2 regions of the Bradyrhizobium sp. 134 genome follow, and region 1 is predicted to be linked to the other one. Evidence: predicted binding sites of a transcription regulator. Region 1 holds the regulator's gene; the other holds the start of a gene.
The links. The regulator LexA, encoded in region 1, represses DNA repair genes until DNA is damaged. The targets are predictions, from matches to a motif close to TGTTCNNNNTGTGTTCNG.

Region 1 (7,799 bases):
CCTACGCCGCTTTCCATTTCCACCGTGTCACGCCGTTTGGCGTGCTTGCCAATCTCTGCGCGATGCCGGTGGTCTCGGCGCTGGTGATGCCGGCGGGATTGTTGGGGCTGCTTGCTGCGCCGTTCGGGCTGGACAGCGTGTTCTGGTGGCTGATGGGGATCGGCATCGAGTGGATGGTCGCGGTCTCGCGCTGGGTCGCGGCATTGCCGGGCGCGGTCGGCCGCATCCCGGCGTTCGGGATCACGTCGCTGATCGCGGCGAGCCTGGGAATCATTGTGCTAGGCTTGTTGCGCACGCCGCTACGCTGGTCCGGCGCCCTGGTCCTGCTGGCAGCGATCCTCTGGGGACTGTCGGCGCGGCAGCCCGACATCCTGATTGCCGGGGATGGCGCCAGCGTCGCGGTGCGGGGCAGGGACGGATATCTGCACCTGATCAGGACGAGCAAGGACAGCTTTTTGCTCAAGGAATGGCTCGCTGCCGACGCCGATCCGCGCGATGCCGGCAGAGCCTCGCTGGCCGATGGCGTGTCATGTGACGAATCGGGCTGCGTGACGCCACTGGCCGACGGGAGGTTGGTCGCGCTGGCACTGCGCGTCGACGCTCTTGCGGACGATTGTAGTCGGGCCGCGCTGGTGGTGACGACACGCCCCGCGCCGCCCGATTGCGCGGCGATGGTGGTCGATCGGCAACGGCTCGCCAGTCAGAGTGCGCTGGCGCTGACGCAGCGTGGTGACGGCTTTGTGGTTCACGCGGTGAGGGCGAGAGGCGCGAGCCGCCCCTGGTTGCCAGCCGGCGCAGGCGAGGGTGATTTCGACGGCAGCCTTGCGCCGAAGGCGATCGCGCCCCGCATCAAGGACGCAACGCCGGCGGAGACCGACTTGCAGGCCGACGATTGATCTGACGGTGCGGAGCAATGCAGTGGATCGGTGCATCTGCTCGGATTCGCTGGGCGCAAACCACGCCATCTCGCCGGCCACGGCCGGCGATGGCGATTCAATCTTGACCTCCGACCTCGTAGCCGGCTGCGTCAGCCGATCGGCAGGCGCGTGACGGTCGGCTGCCTGTCGGCGATGACCTGCGCCTTGTGCTCGCGCTCCGTCACCGGCTCGGTCACAGGCAGTTGCAGCACGGTCGCGCGCTGGCCTTCGACGAGCTGCGTCACCAGCACATATTTGCCGTCCGGGAATTCGATCGCGTCATGATGGCGGTCGGGAACGTGCGGGTCGATCTTGCCGAACTTGCCCACGCGGGAATTGATGGTGCGCGTCCAGATCCAGCGATTGTCGTAGCGAACGTCGTCGGCGAAGGCGAGCTCCGTTCCCGGCAGCAGGCACACGGCAACAGACGGATCGGCTGCCGAGGCGAAGCCGCGCGTCGAGGTGCCGCGGAAGCTTGTCGTGACGATCGTCTCGCCGACTTCGGCGGGGCGCGACGCGACGGCATGCAGGCTGTAGTCACACATCGGGTGCTCCTCATGCTGGGATAGCAACCCGCGTCTCTTAATCGAGGCGCAGGCCTCTATCAGAGTTGAAGCATGAACGCTCTGCTTGGTTGTGGGCAAATCTGCGGCTGGTTTCCGCAAGCCGCGATCACATTATCTTTCCCGCATTCAATAGGAACAAAGCCTGCTGCGATGCATTCGGGAGGCGCGTGCGCGAATATCGCCGGCTTGACCGCAACGGTCGAGCTTGATCGCTGGCCGCTGTTTCCTCGAACACTTGCGCCGCGAACCAGTTCCGCTTCGTGGGCGTCGCGAGGAGCCAGCGCCGAAGGAGGGGCCGGATAGTCTGTGCAGAACCAGAAAGACTACCCAGCCGGAGCGGACGATGATCCGCTCCAATCCCTGACCGGCGATGCCGATCGGAAGCGCGCGCGGCGCCAAGCACCTCCGGTATGAAGTACTCCCGGTATCAAGGACGCCCGGTATCAGTACTTCCGGTAAAGCCCGATCAGCTTGCCCTGAATCTTCACCCGGTTGGGTGGCAGGATGCGGACCTCATAGGCCGCGTTGGCGGGCTCGAGCGCGATCGAGGCGCCGCGACGGCGGAAGCGCTTCAGCGTGGCTTCCTCGTCGTCGATCAGCGCCACCACGATGTCGCCGGTATCGGCGCTCTCGTTTCGCTGAATCAGCGCCATGTCGCCATCGAGGATGCCGGCCTCGACCATGGAATCACCGCGCACTTCGAGCGCGTAATGCTCGCCCGAGCCGAGCATGTCAGGCGGTACGCTGATAGTATGGCTGCGGGTCTGCAACGCCTCGATCGGCGTGCCGGCCGCGATGCGACCCATCACCGGCACCGCGACGGGACGTTCGCCCTCGTCCGCGGGCAGGCTGGAGCTCGCACGCACCTTGCCGAGATTGCCCTCAATGACGCTCGGCGTGAAGCCGCGGCGGCTGCCGGCGGCTGCCTGGAGCTCCGGCAGCTTGATGACTTCAATCGCACGGGCGCGGTTGGGCAGGCGTCGGATGAAGCCACGCTCCTCGAGCGCCGTGATCAGGCGATGGATGCCCGACTTCGAGCGCAGGTCGAGCGCATCCTTCATCTCGTCGAAGGAGGGCGGTACGCCGCTTTCCTTCAGACGTTCACTGATGAACCGCAGAAGCTCGTATTGTTTGCGCGTTAACATCTCGACCAAAGTCCCCCGGTTGATGTCGTCCGATTCCGAGACGCTGAATTCGGCAATAAGCCGCTACATGCTCGAAACAAATCATGAACGGACACTATATGTTCGATACATGTTCCGCAACTGCTTAATTTACCGTGAACAGAGCAAAGTTCGCGGAACGTGCATTGCCGGACGCTCAGACGGGGAGCCGCAACACTTCGCAAGCCGTGCCGGCTTCGGCCTTCGGCGCGAACGGTGCGCGCACGAGAAGTACCTGTGCTGCAGCGAGATTCGCAAGCAGCGAAGAGTCCTGATGATTGACGGGAAGAACGACGCGCGTGCCATCGTCACGCTCCTCCAGATGCGCGCGCAGATAGTCCTCGCGCTGGTCGTTGGCGCCGACGTCGCGGCCGAGCACGGCGCGTTCACGGCGATGGTGAATCACCGAACGGCCCGACAGGGCGCGAATCAGCGGCACCATGAACAGGAAAGCGCACACGTAGGACGACACGGGATTGCCCGGCAGGCCGATCACACCCATTGCGCCGAGCCGCCCGTGCATCATCGGCTTGCCTGGCCGCATCGCGATCTTCCAGAACGCCATTGCGATGCCTTCGACCCGCAGTGCCTGCTGGACCAGATCGTGGTCGCCGACCGATGCGCCGCCGGTCGTGATCAGGATGTCGGCGCCGCTCTCGCGGGCGCGGCGGATGCCGGCGGCGGTCGCCTCCAGCGTGTCGGCGGCAATACCGAGGTCGATGGTCTCGGCGCCCTCGCTGCGGGCGAGCGCGTGCAGGGCGTAGCCGTTGGAATAGACGATCTGGCCGTGGCCGGGCATGGTGCCCGGCATCACCAGCTCGTCGCCGGTGGCGAGAATCGCGACTTTCGGACGCCTGAAAACGCCAAGGTGCGGATGGTTCATCCCGGCGGCGAGGGCGAGGTCGCGCTCGGTGAGACGATTTCCCTTGCGCAGGAGCACGTCGCCCTCGCGGAAATCGACGCCTGCGGGGCGGATGTGCCGACCGGCGATCGCGGCTTCCTTGATCGTGATGCGCTTGCCGGCGGCGACGGTGTCCTCCTGGATCACGACGGCGTCCGCGCCACCGGGAACGACGCCGCCGGTGAAGATCCGCACGGCCTCGCCGGCGCCGACCATCCCCGCGAACGGTCGGCCCGCCGCGACTTCGCCGATGATGGTGAGCTCCGAATCGATCGTCGCGGCATCGGCCGCGCGCACCGCGTAGCCGTCCATCGCCGACATCGCCTGCGGCGGCTGCGTGCGCCGCGCCGCCACGTCACCCGCGAGCACGCGATGGTAGGCCTGGTCGAGGGAAATCATTTCATCCGGCAGCGGCTCTGCACCCGCCAGCACCGCGGCAAGCGCGTCGGAAACCGGCATCAAGGCCACGGCGAAAACTCCTGCTCGGCACGTTCGGGCGAATGTTCCGCACGTCTTCTAGCCGAGCGCGCGCGCAGAGGCAAAAACGGCTGAGCGGGTGCAGTCATCCCACCGCATTGTTCCGGAAGGCAGGATCAAGCGCGTTGCGGCATGATCCGAAGAACGTGTCAGATCGGCAGGACAGTGGTCATGGCAAGACGAGAACGACGAGCGCCCCGGACTGCATCGATCAGCTCCCTGGCTGCCCGTGAGTTACGTCGGGCGCCTTGGGTCCCTGATCCTTGTCGGGCAGCGGATCGGCCTGGGATTTCAGGTCGGCGGCCTTGCTCACAAGCTTGGCGGAAAGGTCCGAATCTGAAGTTGTCCTCGCGAATTCAAGAAGAAGAGAGGCCTGCTTGGTGAGGTAGGTTTTGCCCAACACGATGATGCATCCGTCCGTAGAAGTCCCAACGGACTCTAAGAGTCCGGAAGGTGGTATTCCGTTCCGGGAACTCTGTATAAAAATGCACAAAGTGATCGGGTTCCTCAATTTTTCAAAATTGGTCCCGTCGGGCCGTGCCGCAGTGGGTTTCGCGACACCGGCTCGTCGTCAAATGCCCAATGCCTTAAATGCGTTCCCGACGTCACGCGGCGAGGTCACATGCACGGCTGTCAAGCCGCGCGCCCGCGCTCCCTCGATGTTTTCGGCAAGATCGTCGAAGAACACGATGCGCCCGGCGGGCACGCCGATCGCCGCAACGACGTGGTCGAAGGCCTCCGCATCCGGTTTGCGCAAGCCGATGCTGGACGACAAATACAGCTCGCGGAAATGGCCGAGGACGCCGGCATATTCCCTCGAGAAATGGTCCACATGCGGCCGGTTGGTGTTGGAGAAAGCATAGAGCGGCATCTGCTTCGCTGCGCGAGGCAGCAGCGCGGCGATGTCAGGCATTTCGCCGGCGAAGATCGCGTTCCAGCCTTCCAGGAACTGCGCATCCGAAATGCCGATTCCGAGCGAGGCTCGCAGTGAGGCGAAATAGTCCTCATCGCTGATCTTGCCCATCTCGTGCAACCGATAGGCTTCGCTGTCCCGCACATAGCGCGCGACGATGGCTTCAGGCTTGCAGCCGGCATGTCCCGCCCAACAGGCGATCGCCTTGGAGAAATCGATATCGAGCACCACGCGGCCGAGATCGAACAGAAGCGCATCCGCGCTGCCGGGAGAGAGCGATGTCACCTTCGTCCTTTCACTCAGTATCGATACGGCTCGTGGTCGAACAGCGGAAACGCGCTGAACACACTCGGCGCGTTGGTTGCGGTGGCCTGGTGCAGGCAGGATTTGTTGACCTCGGCGAACGAGGTCGCACCCAAGAGGCCGAGGCAGCGCAGCACTTCGTCTTCGAGCAGCTCCAGCATGCGGGCCACGCCGGCTTCGCCGGCCGCCGCCAGCGCCCAGCATTGCAGCCGGCCGATGCCGACGAGGTCGGCGCCCGCCGCGATCGCCTTGACGATGTCGGTGCCGCGACAGACGCCGCCATCGACCATGATCTTGGCGCGGCCGTTCACGGCGTCAACGATCTCGGGCAGCACGTGCATGGCGCCGCGACCGTGATCGAGCTGACGGCCGCCGTGGTTGGAGACGTAAATCCATTCAACGCCGTGATCGATCGCGATCAGCGCGTCCTCCGGCGTCGCGATGCCCTTGAGGATCAGCGGGATCTTGAACTTGTCCTTTATCATCTTCACCGTCCGCCACTCCAGACCCTTCTGGTAATCGCCGCCGGTGGCGCGCAGGCGGCTCTCGCGAACGTAGCGTTTGGCGATGTCACGTTCGCGACGGCTGTAATGAGCGGTATCGACGGTCAGGCAGAAGGCGGCATAGGCGTTCTTCTCAGCCCGGCTGACGACGTCGGCGACGAAGGCGTCATCGCCGCGCACATAGAGCTGGTAGAGGCGCAGCGCGTCGGGCGCAGCTTCGGCGGTCTTCTCGAGGCCGGGCTCGGACACCGAACTGAGCATGTGCGCCGCACCGAAAGTGCCGCAGGCGCGTGCCACGCTCGCCGCACCATCCGGATCGAAGATCTCGAGCGCGCCGACAGGGGCGAGTACCACCGGCAGGCGCATCTTGCGGCCGAATTGCTCGACCGAGCCGGTGACCTTGCGGACATCGCGCAGCACACGCGGGCGGAAGGCGATCTCGTCCAGCGCCATGCGGTTGCGACGCATCGTGGTCTCGGTTTCGGCCGCGCCGACGATATAATCCCAGGCATTCTGGTTGAGGTTGGAACGCGCTTTCCGGATGAATTCATGCAGATTCTGGAACGGCTCGGTGCTGGCGCCGAGCTCGACGTTCCTGTCCGGTTGGATGCGGGGTGCTTCGTTCATTGTTATCCTCCCGAGAATTTGAAGCCTTACCTCATCGCCTAACCCGTCCAGGTCGCCAAAACCATCCTAAAATGGCATGGCTGCAAGGCGTGGGCCGGCCGGCCGTCCCCGCTGGGCACGAACCGGGTCCTGCAACGTTGCCAAAAGTTTAGGTCCCGGCGAAGGGATTTTTACGGTGTACCCGCCGGCGTGGCATCCCGGCCTTGAAGAAACCAGAATGGTATTGTGAGAAGCAGGCTGGATCGCCATTTGCATGGCGGCTCTCCAGCCCCACCGAACCGCGAAGCAAAAAGGCCAGCCTATCCATGCGGAAAACCCTGCTGTTTCCACTGGGCGCGCTCACCGGAGCGTGTCTGACCCTTCTGGTAGCCAGTCCGCACGGCGGCGTGTGGGCGGCACGGGCGGCAGCGAGCGCGGATGACGCCTATTCCAAGCTCAATCTGTTCGGCGAAGTGTTCGAGCGGGTGAAGGCGAGCTATGTCGAGAAGCCTGACAATGCCAAGCTGATCGAAGGTGCGATCACCGGCATGGTGACCTCGCTCGATCCGCACTCGCGCTACATGAACGACAAGGCCTGGACCGAGATGCAGGAGACCACCTCCGGCGAATTCGGCGGGCTCGGCATCGAGGTCACGATGGAGGAGGGGCTGGTCAAGGTCGTCTCGCCGATCGACGACACGCCGGCCTCCAAGGCCGGCATCATGTCGGGCGACCTCATCAGCAAGATCGACGGCGATGCCGTGCAGGGCATGACGCTTGAGCAGGCTGTCAACAAGATGAAGGGGCCGGTCGAGACCCAGACCAAGCTCACGATCGTGCGCAAGGGGGCCGACGCCCCGCTCGACGTCGCGATCAAGCGCGAGATCATCCATGTGCGCCCCGTGCGCTTCCACGTCGAGAACGGCGACATCGGCTATATCCGCGTCACCTCGTTCAACGAGCAGACCACCGACGGCCTGAAGAAGGCGATCGCATCGATCGCCAAGGACGTTCCGCCGGAGAAGCTGGTGGGCTACGTGATGGACCTGCGCAACAATCCGGGCGGACTGCTCGACCAGGCCGTGTCGGTGTCGAGCGCGTTCCTGCAGCGTGGCGAGGTCGTCTCGACCCGCGGCCGCAATCCGGAAGAGACCCAGCGCTTCACCGCGCATGGTGGCGACCTCACCAAGGGCAAGCCGCTGGTGGTTCTCGTCAATGGCGGCTCGGCCTCGGCCTCGGAGATCGTGGCCGGCGCGCTGCATGACCACAAGCGCGCGACGCTGATCGGCACGCGCTCGTTCGGCAAGGGCTCGGTGCAGACCATCATTCCGCTCGGCACCGGCAACGGCGCGCTGGCGCTGACCACGGCGCGCTACTACACGCCCTCGGGCCGGTCGATCCAGGCCCAGGGCATCGCGCCCGACATCGAGATTCTCCAGGACGTGCCGCC
Region 2 (7,799 bases), 100 kb from region 1:
GCTTCGGCTTCCGTGCCTTCGCCAGCACCGGCGCCAGGAACTTGCCCGTATAGCTTCTTGGCGCTTTCGCGATGTCTTCCGGAGGGCCCCAGGCGACGATCTCGCCGCCGCCGTCGCCGCCTTCGGGGCCGAGGTCGATGACCCAGTCGGCGGTCTTGATGACTTCGAGATTGTGCTCGATGACGACGACCGTGTTGCCCTGCGCGACCAGCTCGTGCAGCACCTCCAGGAGTTTCTTGACGTCGTGGAAATGCAGGCCGGTGGTCGGCTCGTCCAGGATATAGAGCGTGCGGCCGGTGGCGCGCTTCGACAGCTCCTTGGCCAGCTTGACGCGCTGGGCTTCGCCGCCCGAGAGCGTCGTGGCCTGCTGGCCGACATGGATGTAATCCAGACCGACGCGGTGCAGGGTCTGGAAGGTCTCACGCACGCGCGGGACCGCCTTGAAGAACTCGGCCGCTTCCTCGACCGTCATGTCGAGCACGTCGGCGATGCTCTTGCCCTTGAACAGGACCTCCAGCGTCTCGCGGTTGTAGCGCTTGCCCTTGCAGACGTCGCAGGTGACGTAGACGTCAGGCAAAAAGTGCATCTCGATCTTGATGACGCCGTCGCCCTGGCAGGCCTCGCAACGGCCGCCCTTGACGTTGAAGGAGAAGCGGCCGGGCTCGTAGCCGCGCGCCTTCGATTCCGGCAGGCCTGCGAACCATTCGCGGATCGGCGTGAAGGCGCCGGTATAGGTCGCGGGGTTGGAGCGTGGCGTGCGACCGATCGGCGACTGGTCGATGTCGATGATCTTGTCGATGTGCTCGAGGCCCTCGATGCGGTCGTGCGGTGCGGCGCCTTCGCTGGCATTGTTCAGCTTGCGGGCGATCGCCTTGTACAGCGTGTCGATCAGCAACGTCGACTTGCCGCCGCCGGAGACGCCGGTGACGCAGGTGAACAGGCCGAGCGGAATTTCGGCCGTGACGTTCTTGAGATTGTTGCCGCGCGCGTTGACCACCTTGATGGTGCGGCGATGGTTCGGCGGACGCCGTTCCGGCACCTCGACCTCGAGCTCGCCCGTGAGATATTTGCCGGTCAGCGAGTTGGGGTTGCGCATGATTTCGGCGGGCGTGCCTTCGGCGATGATGTTGCCGCCATGCATGCCGGCGCCGGGGCCGATGTCGAGCACGTGGTCGGCGAGCAGGATCGCGTCCTCGTCGTGCTCGACCACGATTACGGTGTTGCCGAGGTCACGAAGTCGCTTCAGCGTGTCGAGCAGGCGCGCGTTGTCGCGCTGATGCAGGCCGATCGAGGGCTCGTCGAGCACGTAGAGCACGCCTGTTAGCCCCGAGCCGATCTGCGAGGCCAGACGGATGCGCTGGCTCTCGCCGCCGGACAGCGTGCCGGAGGAGCGGGACAGCGTGAGGTAGTTGAGGCCGACGTCGAGCAGGAAGGTGAGGCGCTCGCGGATCTCCTTGAGGATGCGGCCGGCGATCTCGTTCTGCTGGGTGTTCAGCGCCTCCGGAACGGTCTCGAACCACGCGCCGGCGCCCTTTACCGACATCTCGGAGATGTCGCCGATATGCTTGCCGCCGATCTTGACGCAGAGCGCCTCGGGCTTGAGCCGAAAGCCGTGGCACGCCTCGCAGGGCACGTCGTGGAAATACTTCGCCAGCTCCTCGCGCGCCCACTCGCTCTCGGTCTCGCGATAGCGGCGGTTGATGTTGGTGATGACGCCTTCGAACGGCTTCTTGGTGTCGTAGGAACGGACGCCGTCCTCGTAGGAGAACTTGATCTCGTCCTCGCCGGAGCCATGGAGGATCGCGTTCTGCGTCTTCTTGGGCAGATCCTTCCACTTGGTGGTCAGCGTGAACTTGTAGTGCTTGCCGAGCGCAGTCAGCGTCTGAATGTAATAGGGCGACGAGGACTTGGCCCAGGGCGCGATCGCGCCCTTGCCGATGGCAAGTTCCTTGTCGGGGATGACGAGGTCTTCGTCGACATGCTGCTCGACGCCGAGTCCGCCGCAGGCGGGGCAGGCGCCATAGGGATTGTTGAACGAGAACAGCCGGGGCTCGATCTCGGGGATCGTGAAGCCGGAGACCGGGCAGGCGAACTTTTCCGAGAACAGCATGCGCTCGGGTCCGCTCTTGTCGTGGATCTTTGCGGTCTTCTTTTTCTCTTCCGCGGGTGCTGCTGCAGCCGGCGCACCGGCGAATTCGATGACGGCGAGGCCCTCGGCGAGCTTCAGTGCGGTCTCGAAGCTTTCGGCGAGGCGCTGGCCGATGTCGGCGCGCACCACGATGCGGTCGACGACGACGTCGATGTCGTGCGGGAATTTCTTGTCGAGCACAGGGGCTTCCGCGAGCTCGTGGAAGGCGCCGTCGATCTTGACGCGCTGAAAGCCCTTCTTAAGCCATTCGGCGAGCTCTTTGCGGTACTCGCCCTTGCGGCCACGCACGACCGGCGCGAGCAGATAGAGGCGCGAGCCCTCGGGCAGCGCCAGCACGCGGTCGACCATCTGCGAGACGGTCTGGCTCTCGATCGGCAGGCCGGTGGCGGGCGAATAGGGCACGCCGACGCGCGCCCACAGCAGGCGCATGTAGTCGTAGATTTCGGTCACCGTGCCGACGGTGGAGCGCGGGTTCTTCGACGTCGTCTTCTGCTCGATCGAGATCGCCGGCGACAGGCCGTCGATCTGGTCGACGTCAGGCTTCTGCATCATTTCCAGGAACTGGCGGGCATAGGCCGACAGCGATTCGACGTAACGGCGCTGGCCCTCGGCATAGATGGTGTCGAACGCGAGCGAGGATTTGCCGGAGCCTGACAGCCCCGTGAACACCACCAGCTTGTCGCGGGGAATCTCGACGTCGACGTTCTTGAGGTTGTGCTCGCGCGCGCCACGGATCGTTATTGCGCGCAGGTTTGATCCCGCGTTCTGTTGTTGGCGCTTCGCCTTGATCACTTCATCCATCCTGGTGGTCCTCAGGGAATCCAAAAGCGCGCGATCGCGCCAACTGAATAGGCGCGCTTCGCCCGGAACCGGGATCGGCGCCGATGGGTATGTGAGCGAACGTAGGAAGAACGGGGACGGATTTCCAGTGGCGTCTGCGAATCGTCAACCGATTGTTGGCACGCTGGCGGCATCTGGCAGGAGCCAGGGCGGTGGAACTGCGCAGTAACGTGCCCGGCAAACAAAAAGGCCGGCGCGAGGCCGGCCTTTCGTAACACGATGGCGTCGATAGCGAAGATCAGTACTTCGCGACGATCGGGCCCCCGAAGTGATAGTTCACGCCGACCTGCACGGTGTGAAACTCGAGCGTGCCGGTGGGCAGGGCGCCCGAGAAGTAGGTCTCGCCGCCGAGGCTGCGAAAGAGGTACTCGCCCTTGACCGACCACTGCGGAGCGAAGAACGCTTCGACGCCCGCACCGACGGTCCAGCCGGAGTGCCACTTGCTGTCGGAAACGGTCACGCCGAGCGCGCTGATGCTGAGCTTGTTGTCGATCCAGGCGTAACCACCGGTGCCGTAGAACAGGACGTTGTTGACGGCGTAGCCGATGCGGCCGCGCACGGTGCCCATCGCATCGGTCTTCGAGCTGAGGGTGGTGCTGACGAGGCCGAAGCCGGGGACGGCAACGGGGCCGGTGACCGACGCGCTGACGTCAGCCCAGGCACCATCGGCCTCGATGCCGAACACGACATTGCCGGTCTGCCAGTTGTAGCCGGCGGTACCGCCGACGAAGCCGCCCTTCATCTTCGGGTCGGTCGAGGAATTTTCCCAGGCGCCGCCACCGACAACACCGAGGTAGAAGCCGGTCCAGTTGTAGACCGAAGCCATGGCCACCGGAGCCTTGGTGTAGGGGCGCGCCGCGAGATCAGCGGCCGAAGCCGGGGCAGCGAGAGCGAACAAACAGGCCGAAGCCAACAAAACCTTTTTCATTTTCAACTAATCCCAGTCCCAGTTTCTGATTGTGCCTTCCACGATAAGGAAGGGCATCGGACTCACTTGCCCAACTGAAGCCGTACTTACACCATTGAAGCCGCAAGTTGTGTCACTGGAAAGCCACAGCGGCCTGAAAATGGTGCATTTACTGACCTTTGGTTCCCCCATGGGAACAGCAACGAAAAAGGCCGGCGCGAGGCCGGCCTTGCTTTGATGGATGTCAGTTCGATCAGTACCTCGCGATCACCGGACCGCCCCAGCGATAGTTCAGGCGGACGAGGCCCATGTCGACGTCCTGCCGAATCCGGTCGCTGCCGAAGACCCCACCTGGGGGCGTTGTGAAGCCGATCGTGCGATCGCCAAGGAAGATGTGGTCGTACTCAAAGCCCAACGACCAGTTCGGGGCGAAGCCGAACTCCAGACCGGCCCCGACCGTACCACCCCAGCGAGTCTCCCGCGCCGAAGCCAGGAGCGCGCCCGCGCCGGGCGTACCTGTAGCAGCGTAGATGTCGTACTTGTCGCCGACGACGGCGGCGCCGCCCTTCACGTAGAACAGCACGTTGTTCCAGGCGTAACCGACCTGACCGGTGATGAGGCCGAAAGCGTCGATGCGGGAACGGTTGCGATCACCCGTCACCAAAGCGGTACCCGGGAAGAGGGTGCTCACATTGTCGCCCCGGAAGTCGGCCCAGTTGCCTTGGCCTTCGAGACCGAACACCCAATTGGCGGACTGCCAGCGATAGCCGATCTGGCCACCGACGGTGCCCCCCGTCGCATTGTGACAGCCTTCGCCGACCAAAACGCCGGTCGCGGGCGTGACGAAGTCCCAGCACGTGTGGCTTGAGCCACCGCCGCCGTTGATGCCGATATAGAAGCCGCTCCAATCGTAGATGGTGGCAATCGCCGGCGCGGGGGCCTTGGTGTAGGGACGCGCGGCCATATCCGCCGCGCTCGCGGGAGCCGACAGGCCCATCGCCACTGCACCGATTGCACCAACAAGAAGCTTATTCATTGCCAGTCTCCCCAGGTTCGTCCGCTTCTTTCTTCCCCGAAGCGGCTGATCAGGCGCGAGGGCCCATATGAACTAAGTCCGAGGAAACCGTAGCTCTACGGGGCGGCAGAGTCCGTCTCCGAAATGCAACAAGAACGGGGCACTGCGAGTACCCATAACACACTGAATCTTAAGTTCTTTCCCTCGTTCTCGGGAACCTACAAAGGTTCCAACCGCTGCGCGCATTCCCGCACTACATTGGCCGATCGACGCCACATCGATGCGGTGGTTTCGCCAAGAACAAATCTGGAACGAACTGGAGGTCGATGCTATATGTGGGGATAACCGGAGGGGTGACGGACTGATCGTCGTCCGCAAGCGTTCGGCGAGCGTATAGGGTCGCCTCAACGGGCACGGCGGAACGCGGGGAGCGGACCGGCCTTCTTGAATTCAGTGGCATTCGGAGCGGAGAGCGGAGATGGCGGGAAGCGTCAACAAGGTCATTCTGGTTGGAAATCTCGGCAAGGATCCTGAAATCCGCCGCACCCAGGACGGGCGGCCGATCGCCAATCTAAGCGTCGCCACCTCGGAGACGTGGCGCGACAAGGCCACCGGCGAGCGCAAGGAAAAGACCGAGTGGCACCGCGTCGTGATCTTCAATGAAGGGCTCTGCAAGGTCGCCGAACAGTATCTGAAGAAGGGCGCCAAGATTTACGTCGAGGGTGCGCTCCAGACCCGCAAATGGACCGACCAGAGCGGCGTCGAGAAGTACTCGACCGAAGTCGTGCTGCAGGGCTTCAACTCGACCCTGACGATGCTGGACGGTCGTAGCGGTGGTGGGGGAGGCGCCAGCTTCGGCGACGAGCCGGGCGGCGATTTCGGCTCCTCCGGTCCGGTCAGCAGCGCACCGCGCCGTCCCGTTGCCGCTGGCGGCGGTGGCCGCAACAGCGACATGGACGACGATATCCCGTTCTGAGCGATCCCGCTCTGAGAACGCGGGGTCTCAATGCGACGCGCCGGCCGGATGGGCGGCGCTTCTCATCTCGTGTCAGAAAATCCCACTAATCGGCAGGACGGGCTCGGGATTTCCGGGCCCGCTTCATGTTTCGGGTGAGCTCGGATTGCGGCTTGGCAAGCGCGCTGACGGGGCAAGCTCGCCGCGCGTTTTTCGACGCGTGATCGGCGATTTTGCAAGGTCGATACGGGGGCTGTCCAAGACACCGATCGCAAGGGCTTAAGTTGTTGGAAAAATAGGCGGAAAAAGCGCTTCCCAGATCGCCGCGAGGGTGGTTATCAGAGGCTCGATGCGCTATATGATTCCCAGATAAAACCTCACCGGATTTCCCCTTGGCTGACGACGACGACAAGCCCGGCGACCAGCCGGCGCAACCCTCGGATATTCGCCCCGTCTCCATCTTCGAGGAGATGAAGAAGTCCTATCTCGACTACGCCATGAGCGTGATCGTGGCGCGGGCGCTGCCTGACGCCCGCGACGGTCTGAAGCCGGTGCATCGCCGCATCCTGTACTCGATGAACGAGCAGGGGCACACGCCGGACAAGAAGTACGTCAAGTCCGCCCGCGTGGTCGGTGACGTCATCGGTAAATATCATCCGCATGGCGACCAGTCGATCTACGACGCCATGGTCCGGATGGCGCAGGACTTCTCCATGCGCGTGCCGCTGATCGACGGCCAAGGCAATTTCGGATCGGTCGACGGCGATCCCCCGGCTGCCTATCGTTATACCGAAGCCCGATTGACGAAGGTGGCGCTGGCTCTGCTGGCCGACATCGATAAGGACACGGTCGACTTCCAGCCGAACTACGACAACAACGAGACCGAACCGTCGGTCTTGCCGGCCAAGTTCCCCAACCTGCTCGTCAATGGCGCCGGCGGCATCGCGGTCGGCATGGCGACCAACATCCCGCCGCACAATCTGGGCGAGGTCATCGACGCCTGCGTCGCGCTGATCGACAACCCTGCGCTCACCATCGACGAGCTCATCAACATCGTGCCGGGACCGGATTTCCCGACCGGCGGCGTCATCCTCGGACGGCAAGGCATCCGCGCCGCCTATCACCTCGGCCGCGGCTCGGTCATGATGCGCGGCAAGGTCGCGATCGAGACCATCCGCAAGGAGCGCGAGGCGATCATCATCACCGAGATTCCCTACCAGGTGAACAAGGCGACGATGGTCGAGCGCATCGCCGAGCTGGTCAAGGAAAAGAAGATCGAGGGCATCGGCGACCTGCGCGATGAATCCGATCGCGATGGCTACCGAGTCGTCATCGAATTGAAGCGCGACGCCGTGCCGGATGTGGTGCTGAATCAGCTCTACAGGTTCACGCCGCTGCAGACGAGCTTCGGCGTCAACATGGTGGCGCTCGACAGCGGCCGTCCGCGGATCATGCATCTGAAGGACCTGCTGGCGATCTTCGTCGACTTCCGCGAGCGGGTCGTCACGCGGCGCACCAAGTTCCTGCTGGCCAAGGCCCGTGATCGCGCCCATATCCTGGTCGGTCTCGCCATCGCGGTCGCCAATATCGACGAGATGATCCGCGTCATCCGGACCTCGCCCGACCCGACGACCGCGCGCGACACCCTGATGTCGCGCGACTGGCCCGCCCGGGACGTCGAGGACATGCTGACGCTGATCGACGATCCGCGCCACCGCATCAGCGAGAACGGCACGATCCGGCTGTCGATGGAGCAGGCGAGGGCCATTCTCGATTTGCGCCTGCAACGCCTCACCGCACTCGGCCGCGACGAAATCCGCGAGGAGCTCGACAAGCTCGCCGGCGAGATCGCCGACTATCTCGACATCCTGCGCTCGCGCGACCGCGTGCTTGAAATCATCAAGTCCGAACTCGCCGAAGTGAAGGCCGAGTT

Region 2: a site for LexA is predicted at 3,046-3,063, ahead of uvrA (excinuclease ABC subunit UvrA). Genes of this name have one in related genera too.

What each region holds. Positions count from the first base shown of each region.
Region 1 covers NZ_JADPKX010000069.1:223,548-231,346, forward strand. The annotation lists gene IVA75_RS26200 (ComEC/Rec2 family competence protein) at 1-896, shown strand, start outside; gene IVA75_RS26205 (hypothetical protein) at 1,028-1,462, opposite strand; gene lexA (transcriptional repressor LexA) at 1,927-2,628, opposite strand; gene glp (gephyrin-like molybdotransferase Glp) at 2,804-4,015, opposite strand; gene IVA75_RS26220 (hypothetical protein) at 4,236-4,427, opposite strand; gene IVA75_RS26225 (HAD family phosphatase) at 4,596-5,222, opposite strand; gene IVA75_RS26230 (alpha-hydroxy acid oxidase) at 5,237-6,370, opposite strand; gene IVA75_RS26235 (S41 family peptidase) at 6,676-7,799, shown strand, end outside.
Region 2 covers NZ_JADPKX010000069.1:328,090-335,888, forward strand. The annotation lists gene uvrA (excinuclease ABC subunit UvrA) at 1-2,950, opposite strand, end outside; gene IVA75_RS26715 (outer membrane protein) at 3,228-3,917, opposite strand; gene IVA75_RS26720 (outer membrane beta-barrel protein) at 4,150-4,932, opposite strand; gene IVA75_RS26725 (single-stranded DNA-binding protein) at 5,390-5,887, shown strand; gene gyrA (DNA gyrase subunit A) at 6,259-7,799, shown strand, end outside.